3 regions of the Erwinia sp. GW821-FHT03D09 genome follow, and region 3 is predicted to be linked to each of the others. Evidence: predicted binding sites of a transcription regulator. Region 3 holds the regulator's gene; each other region holds the start of a gene.
The links. The regulator CRP, encoded in region 3, controls carbon source genes, mostly activating them, when cyclic AMP is high. The targets are predictions, from matches to a motif close to ATGTGANNNNNNTCACAT.

Region 1: a site for CRP is predicted at 3,550-3,567, ahead of ompW (outer membrane protein OmpW). Genes of this name have one in related genera too.
Region 2: a site for CRP is predicted at 841-858, ahead of mlc (sugar metabolism global transcriptional regulator Mlc). Genes of this name have one in related genera too.

Annotation. Positions count from the first base shown of each region.
Region 1 is NZ_JBWKUK010000004.1:183,014-189,140, reverse strand. Features, by position in the region: gene trpCF (bifunctional indole-3-glycerol-phosphate synthase TrpC/phosphoribosylanthranilate isomerase TrpF) at 1-174, shown strand, start outside; gene trpB (tryptophan synthase subunit beta) at 262-1,452, shown strand; gene trpA (tryptophan synthase subunit alpha) at 1,452-2,255, shown strand; gene AC07U6_RS05460 (BON domain-containing protein) at 2,408-2,722, shown strand; gene ompW (outer membrane protein OmpW) at 2,775-3,407, opposite strand; gene AC07U6_RS05450 (YkgJ family cysteine cluster protein) at 3,683-4,102, shown strand; gene AC07U6_RS05445 (YciC family protein) at 4,126-4,863, shown strand; gene AC07U6_RS05440 (septation protein A) at 4,939-5,478, shown strand; gene yciA (acyl-CoA thioester hydrolase YciA) at 5,492-5,914, shown strand; gene tonB (TonB system transport protein TonB) at 6,007-6,127, opposite strand, start outside.
Region 2 is NZ_JBWKUK010000001.1:163,092-169,218, forward strand. Features, by position in the region: gene AC07U6_RS00845 (LysR family transcriptional regulator) at 1-807, shown strand, start outside; gene mlc (sugar metabolism global transcriptional regulator Mlc) at 950-2,167, shown strand; gene bioD (dethiobiotin synthase) at 2,287-2,952, shown strand; gene AC07U6_RS00860 (MDR family MFS transporter) at 3,204-4,658, shown strand; gene AC07U6_RS00865 (DUF1161 domain-containing protein) at 4,708-5,007, opposite strand; gene AC07U6_RS00870 (DUF1283 family protein) at 5,141-5,488, opposite strand; gene AC07U6_RS00875 (YnfA family protein) at 5,624-5,953, shown strand; gene ydfG (bifunctional NADP-dependent 3-hydroxy acid dehydrogenase/3-hydroxypropionate dehydrogenase YdfG) at 6,001-6,127, opposite strand, start outside.
Region 3 is NZ_JBWKUK010000002.1:246,425-252,551, reverse strand. Features, by position in the region: gene AC07U6_RS02870 (phosphoribulokinase) at 1-161, shown strand, start outside; gene AC07U6_RS02865 (amidohydrolase) at 179-1,357, opposite strand; gene AC07U6_RS02860 (MFS transporter) at 1,360-2,556, opposite strand; gene AC07U6_RS02855 (LysR substrate-binding domain-containing protein) at 2,753-3,673, shown strand; gene crp (cAMP-activated global transcriptional regulator CRP) at 4,033-4,665, shown strand; gene AC07U6_RS02845 (YccS/YhfK family putative transporter) at 4,725-6,127, shown strand, end outside.

The DNA of each region.
Region 1 (6,127 bases), on a different contig from region 3:
GGCCAGGCGTTGAATAACGTGCTGCTTGCCGGCGGACTGAGCGCGGTTAACTGCGTTGAGGCCTCCCGCCTCGGCTGCGCCGGGCTGGACTTCAACTCCGGAGTGGAAAGCGCACCGGGTATTAAAGATGCCGACAAAATTGCCTCAGTATTTCAGACGCTGAAAGCTTACTGAAACGGTCAGATGCTGAAGCCGACCGGCATAATCATTTTCGTCGGGCGTGATCCACGCCCGCGCTGAGAGAAGATAAAGAGACGCAATATGACCAGATTAAACCCCTATTTTGGCGAGTTTGGCGGTATGTATGTGCCGCAGATCCTGATGCCCGCGCTGCGCCAGCTGGAAGACGCTTTTATCAGCGCCCAGAGCGATCCGGAATTCCAGGCTGAATTTACCGGCCTGCTGAAAAACTATGCCGGTCGCCCTACCGCGCTGACGCTATGCAACAACCTGACCAAAGGCACTAAAACCCGTCTGTACCTGAAGCGCGAAGATCTGCTGCACGGCGGCGCGCACAAAACCAACCAGGTACTGGGACAGGCTCTGCTGGCAAAACGCATGGGCAAAAAAGAAATTATCGCTGAAACCGGCGCCGGTCAGCACGGCGTGGCGTCGGCGCTGGCCAGTGCCCTGCTGGGCCTGAAGTGCCGCATTTATATGGGCGCAAAGGACATCGAGCGCCAGTCGCCGAACGTCTTCCGCATGCGTCTGATGGGTGCGGAAGTGATCCCCGTTCATAGCGGTTCGTCCACGCTGAAGGATGCCTGTAATGAGGCGCTGCGCGACTGGTCCGGCAGCTATGAAACCGCTCACTATATGCTGGGTACCGCGGCCGGCCCGCATCCGTTCCCGACTATCGTTCGCGAGTTTCAGCGCATGATTGGTGAAGAAACCAAGGCGCAGATCCTTGAGCAGGAAGGTCGCCTGCCGGATGCGGTGATTGCCTGCGTCGGCGGCGGTTCGAATGCGATTGGCATGTTTGCCGACTTTATTGATGAAACCAGCGTAGGCCTGATCGGCGTGGAACCGGCCGGTCACGGCATTGAATCCGGCGAACACGGTGCGCCGCTGAAGCATGGCCGCGTAGGCATTTATTTCGGCATGAAAGCGCCGATGATGCAAACCGAAGACGGCCAGATTGAGGAGTCCTACTCCATTTCTGCCGGACTGGACTTCCCGTCAGTTGGGCCTCAGCATGCCTATCTGAACAGCATTGGCCGCGCGGATTACGTTTCGATTACCGATGACGAAGCGCTGGATGCTTTCCAGGCCCTCTGCCGCAATGAAGGTATTATCCCGGCTCTGGAATCGTCACACGCCCTCGCCCATGCGTTGAAAATGATCCGTGAGAACCCGGAGAAAGAGCAGCTGCTGGTAGTGAATCTTTCCGGCCGTGGCGATAAAGACATATTCACCGTACATGACATTTTCAACGCCAGGGGAGAAATTTGATGGAACGTTACGATCGTTGTTTTAAGCGCCTGGCAGAACGTAAAGAAGGTGCCTTTGTTCCCTTCGTCACCCTGGGCGATCCCAACCCGGAGCTGTCGCTGCAAATTATTGATGCGCTGGTTGCAGGTGGCGCAGATGCCCTTGAGTTAGGTATCCCGTTCTCCGATCCGCTGGCCGACGGCCCGACGATTCAGAACGCCACCCTGCGCGCGTTTGCCGCAGGCGTCACGCCGGCGCAGTGTTTCGAAATGCTGGCGGCGATTCGTCAGAAATACCCGGAACTGCCGATTGGTTTGCTGATGTATGCCAACCTCGTCTTTTCCAACGGCATCGATAACTTCTATGCACGCTGCCAGGAAGTGGGGGTTGACTCAGTACTGGTCGCGGATGTGCCGATTGAAGAGTCTGCACCGTTCCGCCAGTCCGCCATGCGTCACAATGTAGCACCTATCTTTATCTGCCCGCCAAATGCTGAAGACGATCTGCTGCGTGAAATCGCCTCGCACGGTCGTGGATACACCTATCTGCTGTCACGTGCTGGCGTCACCGGTTCTGAAACCCGCGCAAATCTGCCGCTGAAGCATCTGATCGACAAACTGAAAGAATATCATGCCGCGCCACCGCTTCAGGGGTTTGGTATCTCAGAAGCCTCTCAGGTTGAAGAAGCGATTAGTGCCGGTGCCGCCGGAGCCATTTCAGGTTCAGCTATCGTTAAAATTATCGAACAGCATCACAAGAATCCATCCGTAATGCTGACGGAACTCACCGCTTTTGTGAGTAAACTAAAAGCCGGAACGCGCTGATAAACCTGCGCCAAAAACGTGCCTTATCTGTCAGATAAGGCATTATTTTCTTTCTATTTTTAACATTCTGAACTTGCAGAATCACCGTCTGTGTCTAAGAATTATTTAACGCCGCCATTTCTGCGGTTTACACTTGGACAGGGAGAATTGCTATGAAGCTGTTGAAAACGATATCAGGAATGATTGCCGCTGCTGTAGTTGCTTTGAGCGTTAGCGCCTGCGCACCTACCGCAACGCAGGAAGGAACCGGTGGCTATATTGACGATACAGTGATTACCACCAAGGTGAAGGGCGAACTGCTGCACGACCAGTCGCTGAAATCCACCGCTATCAGCGTGGAAACCTTCAAGGGGCGCGTACAGCTAAGTGGCTTTATCAGCTCGCCGCAGATGGCAAACCGGGCGGTTGAAATCACGCGCGGCGTGGCCGGGGTTAAATCGGTAGTGAATAACCTGCAAATTAAGTAATGGTTAAGACGAAAAAAGGCGCGAATTTCGCGCCTTTTTTCGTTTAGCAGGCTTAGAAGCGGTAGCCTGCACCAAAGAAGAACACAAACGGGTTAACGTGGGTGTCAATGCTCTGACGATCTTCCCCGGCGTTAAAGCGAACTTTGGTATTGATATCGATGTACCACAGCGAGGCGTTGATCATCCAGTCAGGGGTCAACTGGTAGTCCAGACCCACCTGGCCAGCAACACCCCAGGTATTTTTCACGCTCAGATTGCTCAGGCCCGCATCGCGACCGGTCTGGTTAAAGTCAGTGTTATAAAACATGGTGTAGTTCACACCCACGCCGGCATAGGGCTGCCATTTGCTGGTGTTCCCCATGAAGTACCACTGAGCCATCAGCGTTGGCGGCAGCTGATGCACGGTCGCCAGCGTGCCGGTGGCACGCAGCCCAACTTTGTGACGGAACGGCGTCGCGCCAAGAAGCTCAATACCGATATGGTCAGTGGCCATATAGGTGAATGTCAGCCCCAGCTGCGTGTTGTTGTTGACGTCGAATTCGCCGAGGCCGAGGACGTTATCGGAACCGCCAGTAGGCCGCACGGTGGCGGAACCCGCGCGCATAAAGAAATCCCCTGCTTCATGCGCCGATGCGGCGACCGGTAACAGGGTAACGACAGCCAGTGCTAATGCTCTCAGTTTCATGACCACTCCTTTTAAAATTAAAATCGTATGTAAACATCTGTGTCCTACTGCGAGGACTTGTGCGATGTAAGGACACATATTTACGCTGATTTACTGGAAAGGTCATGCGAATCATTTTTTTCATTCTTCTTATAAAACAATGGTTTGATTTAGATCAATTTCCTACGATTTCGGCATTTGAAAAATCCGATTGACCATTTTTTTTGGAAGCCTTAATTTCCTATTCTCCTTCAATGTGATTTTGGTTCGAAGCCTCAGGAGGGGTGGGCAATCAGATGAGCGATACTCTTAATCCTTGTGTCAGTTGCGGCGCGTGCTGCGGTACGTTTCGCGTTTCTTTTTACTGGTCAGAAGCTGAAGACGGCGGCGGCATTGTGCCGGTTGATCTGACTGAACCCCTGAATCTTTTTATGCGCAATATGCGCGGTACCAACGATCGCGCTCCACGCTGTGTCGCTTTACAGGGCGAGATTGGCGGCTGCGTTTCCTGCGGAATTTATGAACAGCGGCCAACGCCCTGCCGCGAGTTCGATATGTCAGGGGAAAATGGCATTTATAATGAAGCCTGCGACCGCGCCCGGGCAAAATATGGTCTTCCGCCTCTGTTTAACCCGGTAATACCTTCTTTAATCGAAAGTTATGTCAATCTGAGTGCCAGCACCCTACAGGAACATGTACAATCTCCCGGTCTATAAAATCGGCTTTCCAAGGAGTTTACATGTCTATCACGGCGGCTTCGCTATACCGTGACACGGGGAATTTTTTCCGCCATCAGATACTCACCATCGTGCTGATGGCACTGCTGACCTCGTTTATTTCCGTGTTGATAGGTCACGGACTGACGCCGGGTGCGGATCAGATATCGATCCTGAATGACGGCGCGGCCGGTTCAGCCACCAGTCTAATGGAGATGGTGCAGAATATGTCGCCGGAGCAACAGCAGGTTCTGCTGCGTGCTTCAGCGGCAGGAACGTTTGCCGCGCTGGTTGGCAATACGCTGTTACTGGGCGGCATGCTCAGCCTGATCCCAATGGCGTCTGCCGGGCAGCACGTCAGTGCCCTGCGCGCTATCGGTGCGTCCGCGCCAAAGCTGCTGTCGCTGCTGCTGCTGACGTTCTTAATGACACTGGTTATCCAGCTGGGCTTTATGGTGCTGGTGGTGCCTGGGGTACTGCTGGCGATTACGCTTTCGCTGTCGCCAATGCTGCTGGTGAATGAGAAGGTTGGCGTGTTTGGCGCCATGCGCGGCAGTATGCGTCTGGCCTGGGGACATATGAAGCTGGTCGCTCCGGCGGTTCTTTTATGGATTATCGCCAAGCTGATCGTGCTGCTGATGGCATCGTCAATGACCGTGCTGCCGGCGAATGTCGCCTCGGTAGTGCTGAACGGATTGAGCAATCTGGTCTCAGCGCTGTTGATTATTTATCTGTCTCGCTTATATATGTTGTTACGCTAATTAACCATGAATGCCTCGACAGAGGCATTCACTGGATGATTTCATTACATACTGATCTGATATCTGGAAGCAGCTATGAAGCAGTTACTCGACTTTCTTCCCCTCGTGGTCTTTTTCGTTTTTTATAAACTGTACGATATTTTTATTGCCTCCGGTGCGCTAATCGTCGCCTCCGTTGTCGCTCTGGCCGCAGGCTGGTTTATCTACCGCAAAGTAGAAAAAATGAGTCTGGTGACCTTTGCACTGGTCGCGGTGTTCGGAACCTTAACCATTGCCCTGCATAATCCTGACTTCATCAAGTGGAAAGTGACGATTATCTATGGCCTGTTCACCCTCGCACTGCTGTTCAGCCAGTGGTTTATGGAAAAACCGTTAATCCAGAGAATGCTGGGTAAAGAGATTCAGCTGCCTGCATTTGCATGGCGTCGTCTGAATATCGCCTGGGCGCTGTTTTTCTTCGTCTGCGGTCTGGTAAATATCTACGTTGCCTTCTGGCTGTCTCAGGACGCCTGGATGAACTTCAAAGTGTTTGGTCTGAGTGCGTTAACCCTGCTGTTTACCCTGCTGAGCGGCGTCTATATCTACCGTTTAATGCCGCAGCAGGAAGAAAAATAACGGAAGCAAAACAATGAGCGAACAACAACGAGTGCCGCAGGGCGAGATGGTGTTACGCACCCTCGCTATGCCTGCGGATACTAATGCCAACGGTGATATTTTTGGCGGCTGGCTGATGTCTCAGATGGATATGGGCGGCGCTATTCTGGCCAAGGAGATCGCCGAAGGACGCGTGGTTACGGTCCGTGCGGACGGCATGACCTTTCTGAAACCGGTTGCCGTGGGTGACGTAGTGAGCTGCCACGCCCGCTGCATCCGTACCGGCACCAGCTCCATCACCATTAACATCGAAGTGTGGATTAAAAAGGTGTCTTCAGAGCCGATTGGCCAGCGCTACTGCACCACCGAAGCGGTATTTATTTATGTAGCGGTGGACCCGGAAGGCAAACCGCGCCCTCTGCCCGCGGATAAAATCAACTTCACCGCGGAAGGCTGATTCTCTCCCCCGCCGTCTCGGAACTTTCCCGGAACAGGCTGACTTCGCGAGCTGGGGTTTTAGCGAATAAAAAAAGGGCTTTCGCCCTTTTTTTATTCGATGCTACTGCCACCGTCGATTTTAAACACGATGTTCATGGTGACATCTTTACCTGGTTTGTTCGGTTCGTAGCGCCATCTGCGCATCGCCTGTTTGACTTCACGCTCAAACATA
Region 2 (6,127 bases), on a different contig from region 3:
ATCTCCCAGCCACCGCTCAGCCAGCAGATTCAGATCCTCGAGCAGGAAATCGGCGCTCGTCTGTTTGCCAGAACCAACCGCAGTGTGCGCCTGACGGCAGCTGGCCAGCAGTTTTTACTGGATGCCCGCTTAATTCTGCAAAACGTTGCTCAGGCTGCTGATAAAGCAGCGCGCCTGCATCGTGGTGATGAGGGTGAGCTGCGTATTGGTTTCACATCCTCGGCGCCGTTTATCAGCGTGGTGTCCGATGCGCTGTTCACCTTTCGCCAGCGTTTTCCGGCCGTTCATCTCCAAATGCAGGAGATCAACACACGCCAGCAGCTGACACCGCTGATTGATGGTCGGCTCGATCTCGGTGTTATGCGTAATACACCTTTACCGGATACGCTGAATCATCAGTTGATCCTGGAGGAACCGATGTATGCGCTGGTTCATCGCGATCACCCGCTTGCCGGTCGAGAGACCATTAGCGTTCGTGAACTGGCGAATGAACTTTTTGTTTTTTTTGATCCACAGGTCGGAACGGCTCTCTATACGGAAATTTTAACCCTGCTGCATCACTATCAGATTGAGCCAAATATTGCTCAGGAAGTGGGGGAAGCGATGACCATTATCGGACTGGTTTCCACCGGGCTTGGCGTGTCAATTCTGCCGGCATCTTTCCGTCGCGTTCGGCTGGCGGATGTGGTCTGGATTTCTTTACAGGAAGCAGATGCTCTGTCACAGGTTTGGCTGGTTTGGTCGCGTCTGCGTGAACGACCGGCAGTCATGTCGGCCATGATGTCGCTACTGCTGCCGGTGCATTAAATCGTGGAAAACATGAGCGCTCTTCTGCTGTTTATGTGCTGCAAATCACATATCGAATCAAATATTTGACCTTGCGTGCGAAGTGTTTCACCATGAGAAGTATGCTTTATTTTGAAGCGTGAAAATAAGCGGGAGCTGGGGTGTGATTGCGGACAATCAGCCTGGTCATATCGACCAGATTAAACAGACCAATGCCGGTGCGGTCTATCGGCTTATCGACCGGTTTGGCCCTATTTCTCGTATCGAACTGTCCAAAAAAGCGCAGCTGGCACCGGCCAGTATTACCAAGATTGTTCGGGAAATGCTGGAAGCACATTTGGTTAAAGAAACTGAATTCCAGGAACCCGGTAGCAGGGGGCGTCCCGCCGTTGGTCTGGTGCTGGACACGGAAGCCTGGCATTTTCTCGCCGTTCGTATTGGCAAGGGCGATATGACTATCGCGCTGCGAGATCTGAGCAGCAAAATGGTAGTTGAACAGCAGTTTGTGCTACCGCCCGCCGATCCCGAACCGCTACTGCAGCGTATTATTAAGCTGATCGATCAATTCTTTGTGATCCACCAGAGCCGCCTGGAACGGCTGACGGCCATTGCTATCACCTTGCCGGGCAGGGTTAACGGCCAGGCGGGCATTGTGCATCGCATGCCATTCTACCAGGTCGATGACATGCCGCTGGGGCCGGAACTGGAGCGGCGAACCGGGCTGCCGGTCTATATTCAGCACGATATCTGCGCCTGGACCATGGCTGAATCACTGTTTGGCGCCTCGCGTGGTGCCAGCGATGTTTTGCAAGTGGTTATCGATCATAACGTCGGTGCCGGCGTGATCACTGGAGGCCGACTGCTGCACGGCGGGGGCGCAACCCTGGTTGAGATAGGGCATACCCAGGTCGATCCCTGGGGAAAACTTTGCTACTGCGGTAATCACGGCTGTCTGGAAACCGTTGCCAGTACGGAAAGCATGCTCGAACTGGCCGCGCAGCGTATGCAGGCATCAATGAGCTCTTCATTGCACAATCAGCCGCTTTCGATTGAAAATCTGTGTGATGCGGCACTGAGCGGCGATCAGCTGGCCTGCGATATTATCACCGGAGTAGGTGGCAGCATTGGACGTATTCTGGCCATTATGGTTAACCTGTTCCATCCGCAAAAAGTGTTGATAGGCTCGCCGCTCAATCGCGCACACCCTATTTTATTCCCGGCGATTAACGCCTGTATTCAGCAGCAGTCGTTACCAGACTATGGCGCAACGCTATCCGTGGAACCGACTGAGTTCCTTAACCAGGGGACGATGCCCGGTGCGGCGCTGGTGAAAGATGCACTTTACAACGGCTCGCTGCTGATCAAATTACTGCAGGGATAACGAATCCACTAAATATTGCGCCAACGCAATCTTCACCGCCAGGCGCTGCCCTACAATTTTCGCTCCATTACTTTCCAAAAGTTTATCTGTGGGCCAGACATGGCCTGCTGGAGCCGTTCATGTATAAACGTTTATTTATTACCGGAACCGATACTGAAGTCGGTAAAACGGTGGTGTCACGAGGATTGCTGCAAACGCTTGCGGTGGGCGGTAAACATGCCGTTGGCTACAAGCCGGTAGCGAAGAGCAGCCAGCAAACCGAAGAAGGGCCGCGCAATAAAGATGCGCTGGTATTGCAGGCTTCATCTTCACTTCAGCTGCCTTATCAGGCGATTAATCCGGTAACCCTGCTGGATGATGAAATCAGCACCAGCCTGCAATCGTTCAGCTATGCCACATTAAGCAGCGGGCTGCATGCGCTGGATGAACAGGCTGATTATATTGTCATTGAGGGCACCGGTGGCTGGCGCAGCCTGATGAGCGACAGACGTCCACTTTCCGACTGGGTGGTGCAGGAACAGATGCCGGTAGTTTTGGTGGTTGGCATCAAACTGGGCTGCATCAGTCATGCCTTGCTGACGGCCCAGGCAATACTGAACGACGGGCTACCTTTGCTGGGCTGGGTGGCTAACCGAATTAATCCAGGCCTTGCCCATTATGCCGAAATTATCGACGTATTACAGGATAAGATCCCTGCACCGCTGTTGGGGGAGCTCCCCTATTTACCACGTGCAGAAACCCGCGATTTGTCGCGCTATTTCAATCTCTCTCCCCTGAATTTATAAGCCAGATAACGTGGGCGAACCGCCAAAGAGTTCGCCCCGGCCATATTCGTCTTTGAACCCATGCCGCAAAAAACCATTGTTTTTATTTACTATCCTGACGGGATCTTGTTTTAATTATCGTACTTTCGCGTGCTGAGTTAATCAAAACTCTGGAGTTAATGTGACATTGTCACATTTAAGAACGCACAATCCGAAAACTCCACGACAAAATTTGGTACACACTTAGCAGGGAAGCAACGAAAAGGAATCCCATGTCAGAAAATACAATTTACGCCGTAACCCGGCGCCACTGGGTGCTGATCGCCTGTATGCTATCGATGTTTATGGCTGCAATTGAGGTCACCATTGTCGCAACGGCGATGCCCACAATCATCACTGAGCTGGGTGGTTTTTCGCAGTTTGGTTGGGTTTTCTCCATTTATCTGCTGACCCAGGCCGTAACCGTACCAATCTATGGCCGCCTGGCCGATATGTGGGGCCGCAAGCGGGTGTTTTTTATTGGTGCCGGACTATTCCTGCTGGGTTCGATACTCTGCGGGTTTGCCAGCAGCATGAGCTGGTTGATTCTGTTCCGTGCTTTCCAGGGGCTGGGGGCAGGGGCCATCATGCCGCTGACCTCAACGATTATCGCTGACGTTTATCCGCCAAAAGAGCGCGCTGGCGTGCAGGGCTGGCTTTCCAGCGTGTGGGGCGTAGCGGCGATTGTCGGGCCACTGACGGGAGCCTGGCTGGTACAGCACTTTAACTGGGCGCTGGTTTTTTGGGTTAACGTGCCGATTGGTATCATTTCAATGCTGCTACTGGTGAGGTTCTTCCCGGAAAGCCGCGAAAAAACAGACCAGCGTATCAATTTCAGCGGCAGCTGTTGGCTGATGCTGACCGTTACCGCCTTATTAACCGCATTGTTGCAGGCCGAGTCGCTTGGCTACTGGGCGCTGGCGTTGAGCGCCGTGGCGCTGTTGGCCGGATGGGGACTGTTTCGCCACGAGCGTTATTCGGGCGAGCCTCTGTTTCCACTGGCTATCTGGCGCACCCGGACCCTGCTGGTGGGTAACGTAGGCAACCTGCTTATCGGTGCGGCGATGATGGGGATCAGTGCATTCCTTCCCACATGGATTCAGGGCGTTAACGGCGGTACACCGCTGCAGGCCGGGAGTGCTCTGGCGATGATGTCGATTGGCTGGCCGCTGGCCAGTACGCTAAGCGGCAGGCTGATGCAGCACACCTCTTACCGATTTACCGCTCAGTTGGGTTCGCTGCTGCTGATAGCGGGTACGGCGATGCTACTCATTTTGCATCGTGAAAGCCCGGTATGGTATGCCGGATTATCCGCCTTCGTTATCGGTACGGGGATGGGGATGACCAGCACCACCTTCCTGATTGCGGTGCAGAACACGGCGCAGTTTGAGATACGCGGGATTTGTACTGCCTCGGTGATGTTCAGCCGTATGTTAGGTTCGGCGCTGGGGACGGCGCTAATGGGGGCGATGCTGAACTACCACCTGATGCTGCGTCTGCCGCAATATAGCGATCCGGTGCAGCAGGTGATGTCACCCGCCGGGCGCGAACAGCTTAAGCCCGCGATCCTTGACCTGATGCTGACTGAAATCGCGCACTCGCTACACTGGGTGTTTATGGTGTCACTGATTATTGCGTTTGGCAGTTTGCTGATGTCGCGGCTGGTACCGGTACAAAAGCCACATTAGGATCGGAGCCGCTGACGAAGCGTATTGTCTTACGTCAGCGGTAGAGGGGTTACTGCGCAGGTGCGTCCTGAGACGTTCCTGCGCTGGCCGGAACGTTGTTTTCGCTGTCGTTAGCGTTGCGCTTATAAACGATTTTTTGCGTATCGCTCTCGCAGTGGCCAACAACCTGACCACCGGCCTGTTCAGCCTGATCGTTAGGTACGATATCCAGCGAGAAGCCGGATTCTGGCACGCCGTTATTGATGATCTTCTGACTAATATCAGCCTTGACGCTTTCGCAAGATGCCTGAACGGCCAGCGGGCTGGCAACGAGCAGGGCGGTTAACATCCACTTCGAACCTTTCATCATTTCATCCTTTTGCGTGAGAACAGCGGTAATTATAAGCCAAAAAATTGCCGATCAACGTGCAGCACTTTGAGTCCCATAGTAATGCACTTTCTATTATGGGGCCTTGGTTTAGCAAACAGAGAAATGACCGGGCTTATGGTGCGACCGGGCGTCCGGTGCGACGATCCAGGCAGCGTAACGTATTTGGCTCCCAGTAGGCGTTCACATTCAGGCTTTTTTCGCATCCGTCGCGGGTGTCAAAGGCGCGATCGACTTTATCGAACTCTTTCTCAACGCGATTGTTCACTTTGCCACGCAGGCGATGGGTATCATCCCACTGTTCTTTCTCCTGGCGAGCCTGTTCTTTACTCAACGAGTTATCGCCGTTTTCAATCACCAGACGGTCGGTGCGTGCCATCGCGCTGGGCTGCACGGAAAACAGTGCCGCCAGTAAAACCAGTGGCAGGGTGGTGCGGGTCAGACATTGTTGTAGTGATTTCATCAAAGGTTTCCTTTCTTTACAGACGCGAAGCGGAGATAGCTGCTGTGCAGACATTGTGAACAAGTATATCATCAGCGCCGAAGTGCCCACCAGCGACCCGGTGTGTTCATTGAGGATTCGGAGAGATTTACATCCATGCTAATCACCACTTTGCTGTTTTTTGCCACTGCGCTGGCCGAAATTATTGGCTGCTTCTTACCCTGGCTTTGGTTAAAAAAAGGCGGTTCCCCCTGGCTGCTGCTGCCCGCTGCGCTAAGTTTGATGCTTTTCGTCTGGCTGTTAACTCTGCATCCTGAGGCGAGCGGGCGTGTCTATGCCGCCTACGGTGGCGTGTATGTCATGACGGCGCTGATTTGGCTGCGGGTGGTGGACGGCGTAAAGCTCAGCACATGGGACTGGGTTGGAGCCGCGGTGGCGTTCTGCGGAATGCTGATTATCGTCGCTGGTTGGGGAAAAACGATTTAGCTGCTGACCTGCCCCCATATAAAACGAGGCAGGCAGCAGAGGGGAAATTACGACTTATGCACGCGTAAACCGGCCTGGCTCTGACCAACCGGCATCATTTCCAACGCATTAACGTTGACATGCGCAGGCAGCGTGGCGACCCACCAGACCGCTTCGGTCACATCTTCCGGCGTC
Region 3 (6,127 bases):
TGGAAGATATCGATTTTCCCTATCTGCTGACCATGATTCAGGGTTCATTCATCTCCCATATTAAAACCCTGGTCATTCCGGGCGGAAAAATGGGCCTGGCGATGGAACTGATTATGGGCCCACTGGTTAAGCGGCTGATCGAAGGGAAAAAAATCAGCTAATCGGATAGTCATAGTCGCTATGACATAAGCTGCTGATGGATAAAGCCAATGTGCAGCTGCACGCCAATTGGCAGAACATCTTCATCAAGACGGAAGTGCGGATTATGCAGGCTCCAGCAGGTGCCTTTTTCTTCGTTGCCCGAGCCGATCAACAGGAAGCATCCGGGGATAACCTGCTGGTAGGCTGAAAAGTCTTCACAACCAAACATGGGATGCGGCATTATTTTCAACGCGTCGGCTCCCAGCGTATCCACCACATTTTTTGCGGCAAAACGACAGGCATCAGGGTGATTGAAGCCCAGCGTATAGCCTTTTGTCCATTCAAGCTTGTAGCTGGCCCCAACCGCCGCCGTCATGCCGCCGAGCATCTGTTCCATCATTTTGGGGATTTCAGTGCGCGTGTTTTCACTCAGCGTACGCAGAGTTCCTCTGAGATGTGCGGCATCCGGAATAACATTGTAGCCCCCATCGGCCAAAAAACTGGCGATGCTAAGTACGGCCCCCTCGTTAGGGTCCAGCCTGCGTGAGACAATTTGCTGCAGCTCCTGAACTACCCCGGCACCTAACACCACGGGATCGCACGCCGTATGCGGTAGAGCAGCATGCGAACCTTTCCCCTGCAGAATCAGATCGAAATTATCACTGGCCGCGCTGAAAACACCTTCGGTGAAACTGACGGTACCGGTAGGAAGAGCCGGCATCACGTGCAGACCAAAAATCATCGAAACCCCGTTAAGCACACCCAGAGAGACCAGTTCCTGTGCCCCGCCCGGCGGAACCTCTTCCGCGTGCTGAAAAATAAATCTCACGGTTCCGGCAATCTGTTGTTGCAGCTGACACAGTACCCAGGCCGCTCCCATCAGCATGGCCGTATGCGCATCGTGGCCACAGGCATGCATTACGCCCGCATTACGCGAGGTAAAAGGCTCCTGGTTCAGCTCATGGATCGGCAGGGCATCCATATCAGCACGTAGCGCTATGCAGGGGCCAGGGCGAGCCCCTTTTAACTCGGCCAGCACGCTGTTAGGTGTGGGACGGCTGAGGGTTAGTGCACCCCATTGCTGGAGCTCGCTGGCGACGTAATCCGCAGTTTTTTGCTCATGAAAAGAGAGTTCGGCATGCTCATGAATATATCGACGCCATTGCAGCACTCGTGGGGTGATGTCCTTAATCAGTGACGCTGTTTGAGATTTCATAGTTACTCCTGTAACGGTGAAAAAGCGGAAAGGTGCCGACTACCGGGCAATAACACCAGTCCGGCAACCAGCGTGGTCGCGATGAGAAAAACAAAACAGGCCTGATAATGACCGTGCGTGACACTGAGCAAATACCCCATCACCACCGGGCCAATCACTCCACCGGTTACGCCCCCCGCATTTACCAGGCCGATGGCGGAACCAACAACTGCAGGGGAAAAGTATTTCATCGGTAGCGTGAATGCAGTGATAAAAGCACAAATCAATGCCGCATCCGTGACGAACAGTGCCAAACCGGTTGCCTGCGGTGAGTGAACAGAAAACAGCGCCAGCATGCCGCCTGCGGCAATCAGTGCGCTGCCCAAAATCACCCATGCCTCACGGCCCGACATAAAATGCCCGACCAGCCAGCCGCTGACCATGGATGATAGCCATGTCCCCACTCCGGCAAGGCTAATCAGCGCGCCGGTGGTAGCAATGGTGAAACCGCGCTGCTGCACCAGAAAAGCAGGAAGCCAGGCCATCAGGCCGTAAACCGGAACATTGATGCAAATACTCGCCAGCAATATCTGCCATATCTTCACAATACGCAGCATGCCCCACCCATTAACCCGCTGGCGATCTTCGCACTCCTGTTCGCTGTCCGCAGGCAATCGCAGCATCACCAGAGCCGTGAGGAAAACCAGAACGGCCAGCACCAGAAAAGCGTGATGCCACCCCATAATCGACAGTGCCCAAACCGCCAGCAGCGGTCCGGCGGCCATAGCGATCCCGGAAGACGAGAGTAAAAAAGACTGGGCAAAAGTACGTTGATGCAGCGAAAAATGCGTGGATACCGCTTTGGCACAGGCGCTGGGATAGCCGGAGTGCGCAATGCCATCGAGGAATCGAAAAGCAATAAGTAATGCAAGGCTTTGCCCCAGCACGCCGAACAACATCGCACACAGGGCCAGAAACGTTAGCGCCATGACCAGCACCTTTTTGTAGCCAATACGGTCATTAAGCCAGCCCGCCGGAAGCTGAAACACCGCGTAGGCGAGAAAAAATGCGCCGGTGATGTACCCCGCTTGCTGCGTGCTGAGATGGAATTCCTGACGGATCGGCAGCAGAGCAAAACCGATCACCGTTTTATCTATATAGACAAAGACATAGCCAATAAAGAGGATCAGCAGCATCGGCAGGCGCGCTATTTTTCGCATTATAAGGACCCCTAATTACCAATACGGTCAGTGAGTTAACAGCAGTTTTTCCCACACCGCCCTGTGAGTCTTATCACAACACCTGCGGCATAATTCGATAACATACTGTTTACATATTCAGAGATTAGCAGCGGCAACATAAGATGAAATTTTTACCGCGGTAATAACTTTTTGGCATCAGGGGGGAGAGCTACACATGCGTTATTTACCCAAAATGCAGCAGTTGCGGGTATTCCAGGAAGTGGTCCGCCAGGGAAGCATTCGCTCCGCTGCGCGTGCGCTGGCGCAGTCACAGCCGGCGATCAGCAGAACGCTAAAAGAGCTGGAGAATGTTCTACAAACTTCGCTGTTACAGCGCGGCCCGGCAGGGATAACTCTGACCCCCGGCGGCGAATTGTTTGCCATACGCTCTCGCCTGATTCTTGCCGAATTACAGAAAGCCGGGGAAGAGATCCATTCACTTCAGCAACAGCAGGGGCAACTTTCAGTGGCCATGAGCGCATTACCTGGATTGATGCTACTCCCTGCCGTGCTGGAAAAGTTTCGGCTAATGTTTCCCTGCGCTAAGCTGACGGTAACCGACGGCACACTGCACAGTCTGCTTCCGGCACTCGTGGCCGGAGAAATGGATTTTGCTATTGTTCAGCTTCCTGCTCGCTTCACCGATGAACGGCTGGCCATTGAACCGCTGTTCAGCGTGTCGCTGTGCGTGGTAGCGTGTCAGACCCATCCGCAGCGGAGTTGCGAACGTCTGGAGCAACTTGCCGATGAGAAATGGGTGCTGATGGAAGATGAAGCGGGCAGCGGCTTGAGCCAGGAACTGGAGGCTTTTTTTCAGCGGTTATCTGGTCCTCTGCTTCATACGACTTCTCTGTTGTACGGCATGCAGCTGGCGCGAAAATCCGGTTACCTGATGATGATGCCCCGCCCACTGCTTAGCGAATTCAGCCACACGCTGCAGGCACTCAACCTGCCGCTGCAATCTGCCTGGCATTACAGCGTTGTGTGGTCCAGATACTCCCCGCTTACCCATCATTCGCGGCAACTGCTGGAGCTGGTCCTGGATATCTGCCGTAACGCTGGCGAAAACAGACATGAAACCGACATTAATCAGTGAGACGGGCGCGTCGCCGAGCAACGGCCTTCCGCCCCACTTTCCCGGCAATAAAAAGACTATGTAGTAATTTTGCACTATGCTGAAGCGAGACAACATGACACAACACAAGACAGCCAGGTCAAGCTGTGCTACAAACGGTGCTGTATTATTATTCTGGCATTGCAATGCATGGTGAAAACGGGACAACAGGATGAGTCAGACTCTTAATGGTATTGCCCGTTTGATTTTCCTATGGGAAGCGCCTGACAGGGAATTCCGTCCCTGTTTACCCAAAATATTTCAAAAAGCAGTTAACATTTCTGCAACCTGAGTGATAAAAGGGTATATTTAGGCTCGATTACAATAGAGGATAACAGCGAATGGTTCTCGGCAAACCGCAAACAGACCCAACCCTCGAATGGTTCCTGTCACATTGCCATATTCACAAATATCCATCCAAAAGCACTCTGATCCATCAGGGTGAAAAGGCAGAAACCCTCTACTACATCGTCAAAGGCGCAGTAGCGGTGCTGATCAAGGATGAAGAAGGTAAAGAAATGATTCTTTCCTACCTCAATCAGGGCGACTTTATTGGCGAACTGGGCCTTTTCGAAGAGGGCCAGGAGCGAAGCGCGTGGGTGCGCGCTAAGAGTGCCTGTGAAGTAGCTGAAATCTCCTACAAAAAATTCCGCCAGTTGATTCAGGTTAACCCTGACATTCTGATGCGTCTTTCTTCGCAGATGGCACGCCGTCTGCAGGTCACTTCTGAGAAAGTGGGTAACCTCGCCTTCCTTGATGTAACCGGTCGTATTGCACAAACCCTGCTTAATCTGGCCAAACAGCCGGATGCCATGACCCACCCGGATGGTATGCAGATCAAGATCACCCGCCAGGAGATTGGCCAGATCGTTGGCTGTTCTCGTGAAACCGTGGGGCGTATTTTGAAAATGCTGGAAGATCAAAACCTGATTTCCGCGCACGGTAAAACTATCGTGGTTTACGGTACGCGCTAAACGGTTGTGGATCTGTGGCGCGACAGCATTGTCGCGCCTTTTTTTCTGTGGTGTTGGGCATGTGGCGGAGAATCATCTATCACCCTGAAGTGAACTATGCACTGCGGCAAACGCTGGTGCTGTGTCTGCCAATAGCCGTTGGCTGGCTGCTGGGCGATCTTCGACAGGGTCTACTCTTTTCATTGGTTCCCGCCTGCTGTAACAACGCCGGTCTTGATACTCCCCATAAACGCTTTTTTAAACGCCTGATTATCGGCGGCAGCCTGTTTGCATTCTGTAGTTTTATGATCCTGTATGCCGGGGAACAGGGCGTACCGCTGCCGATCATCATGCTGGTGATGGCACTGATACTGGGCGTCACTGCGGAAATCAGTCCACTGCATGGCCGTCTGCTGCCCGCATCGCTCATTGCCGCTATTTTTACCCTCAGCCTGGCCGGAAGAATGCCCCTCTGGCAGCCGCCGCTGCTCTATATTCTCGGTACCATCTGGTACGGGCTGTTTAACTGGCTGTGGTTCCGCCTGTGGAAAGAGCAGCCGATGCGTGAAACGCTGAGCCTGCTGTATCGCGAGCTGGCCGACTACTGCGAGGCGAAATATACGCTGCTGACCCGGCTGACCGACCCGCAGACAGCCCTCCCGCCGCTGCTGGCGCGCCAGCAAAAAGCGGTGGATCTGATTAATACCTGCTATCAGCAGATGTATATGCTGTCCGCCAGCCAGGATAACCACTATCAGCGGCTGACGCGGGCCTTTCAGGTGGCACTGGACCTGCAGGAGCACATTTCCGTCAGCCTGCATCAGCCGGAAGAAGTGCAAAAACTGGTGGAACAAAGCCACGCCGAAGTGGTGATCCGTTGGAATGTGCAGACCATTGCCTCCCGCCTGCGGGTGCTGGCCGATGATATCCTCTATCATCGCTACCCTGAACGTTTTACCATGAATAAGCCGCTGCTGGCGCTGGAGAAAATCTCCCGGCAGAATAAAGACAATCCGGTGGGGAATTTCTGCTATTACCATTTCAGCCGCATCGCCCGTGTGCTCCGCACCCAGCGGCCGCTGTATCGACGCGATCTGATGGCGGATCGCCAGCGCCGGCTACCGCTGATCCCGGCACTGAAAAGCTACCTGTCGTTGAAATCACCCGGCCTGCGCAGCGCCGCGCGCTATGGCGTGATGCTGGCATTTGCCAGCTCGCTGGCGCTGTTTTTTAATCTGCCTAAGCCCTACTGGATACTAATGACGGTGATGTTCGTCAGCCTCAATGGCTACGGCGCCACGCGGGTTCGCATTCAGCACCGGGCAATGGGAACCCTGGCAGGTCTGGTCATTGCCGCCGTTATGCTGCGCCTGCACGCACCGGAATCGGTAATGCTGCTGGTGATGCTGGCCCTGACGCTGATTGGTAATCTGTTTATCCGTAAATTTTACGGCTGGGCCACGATCGGCTTTACCATCACCAC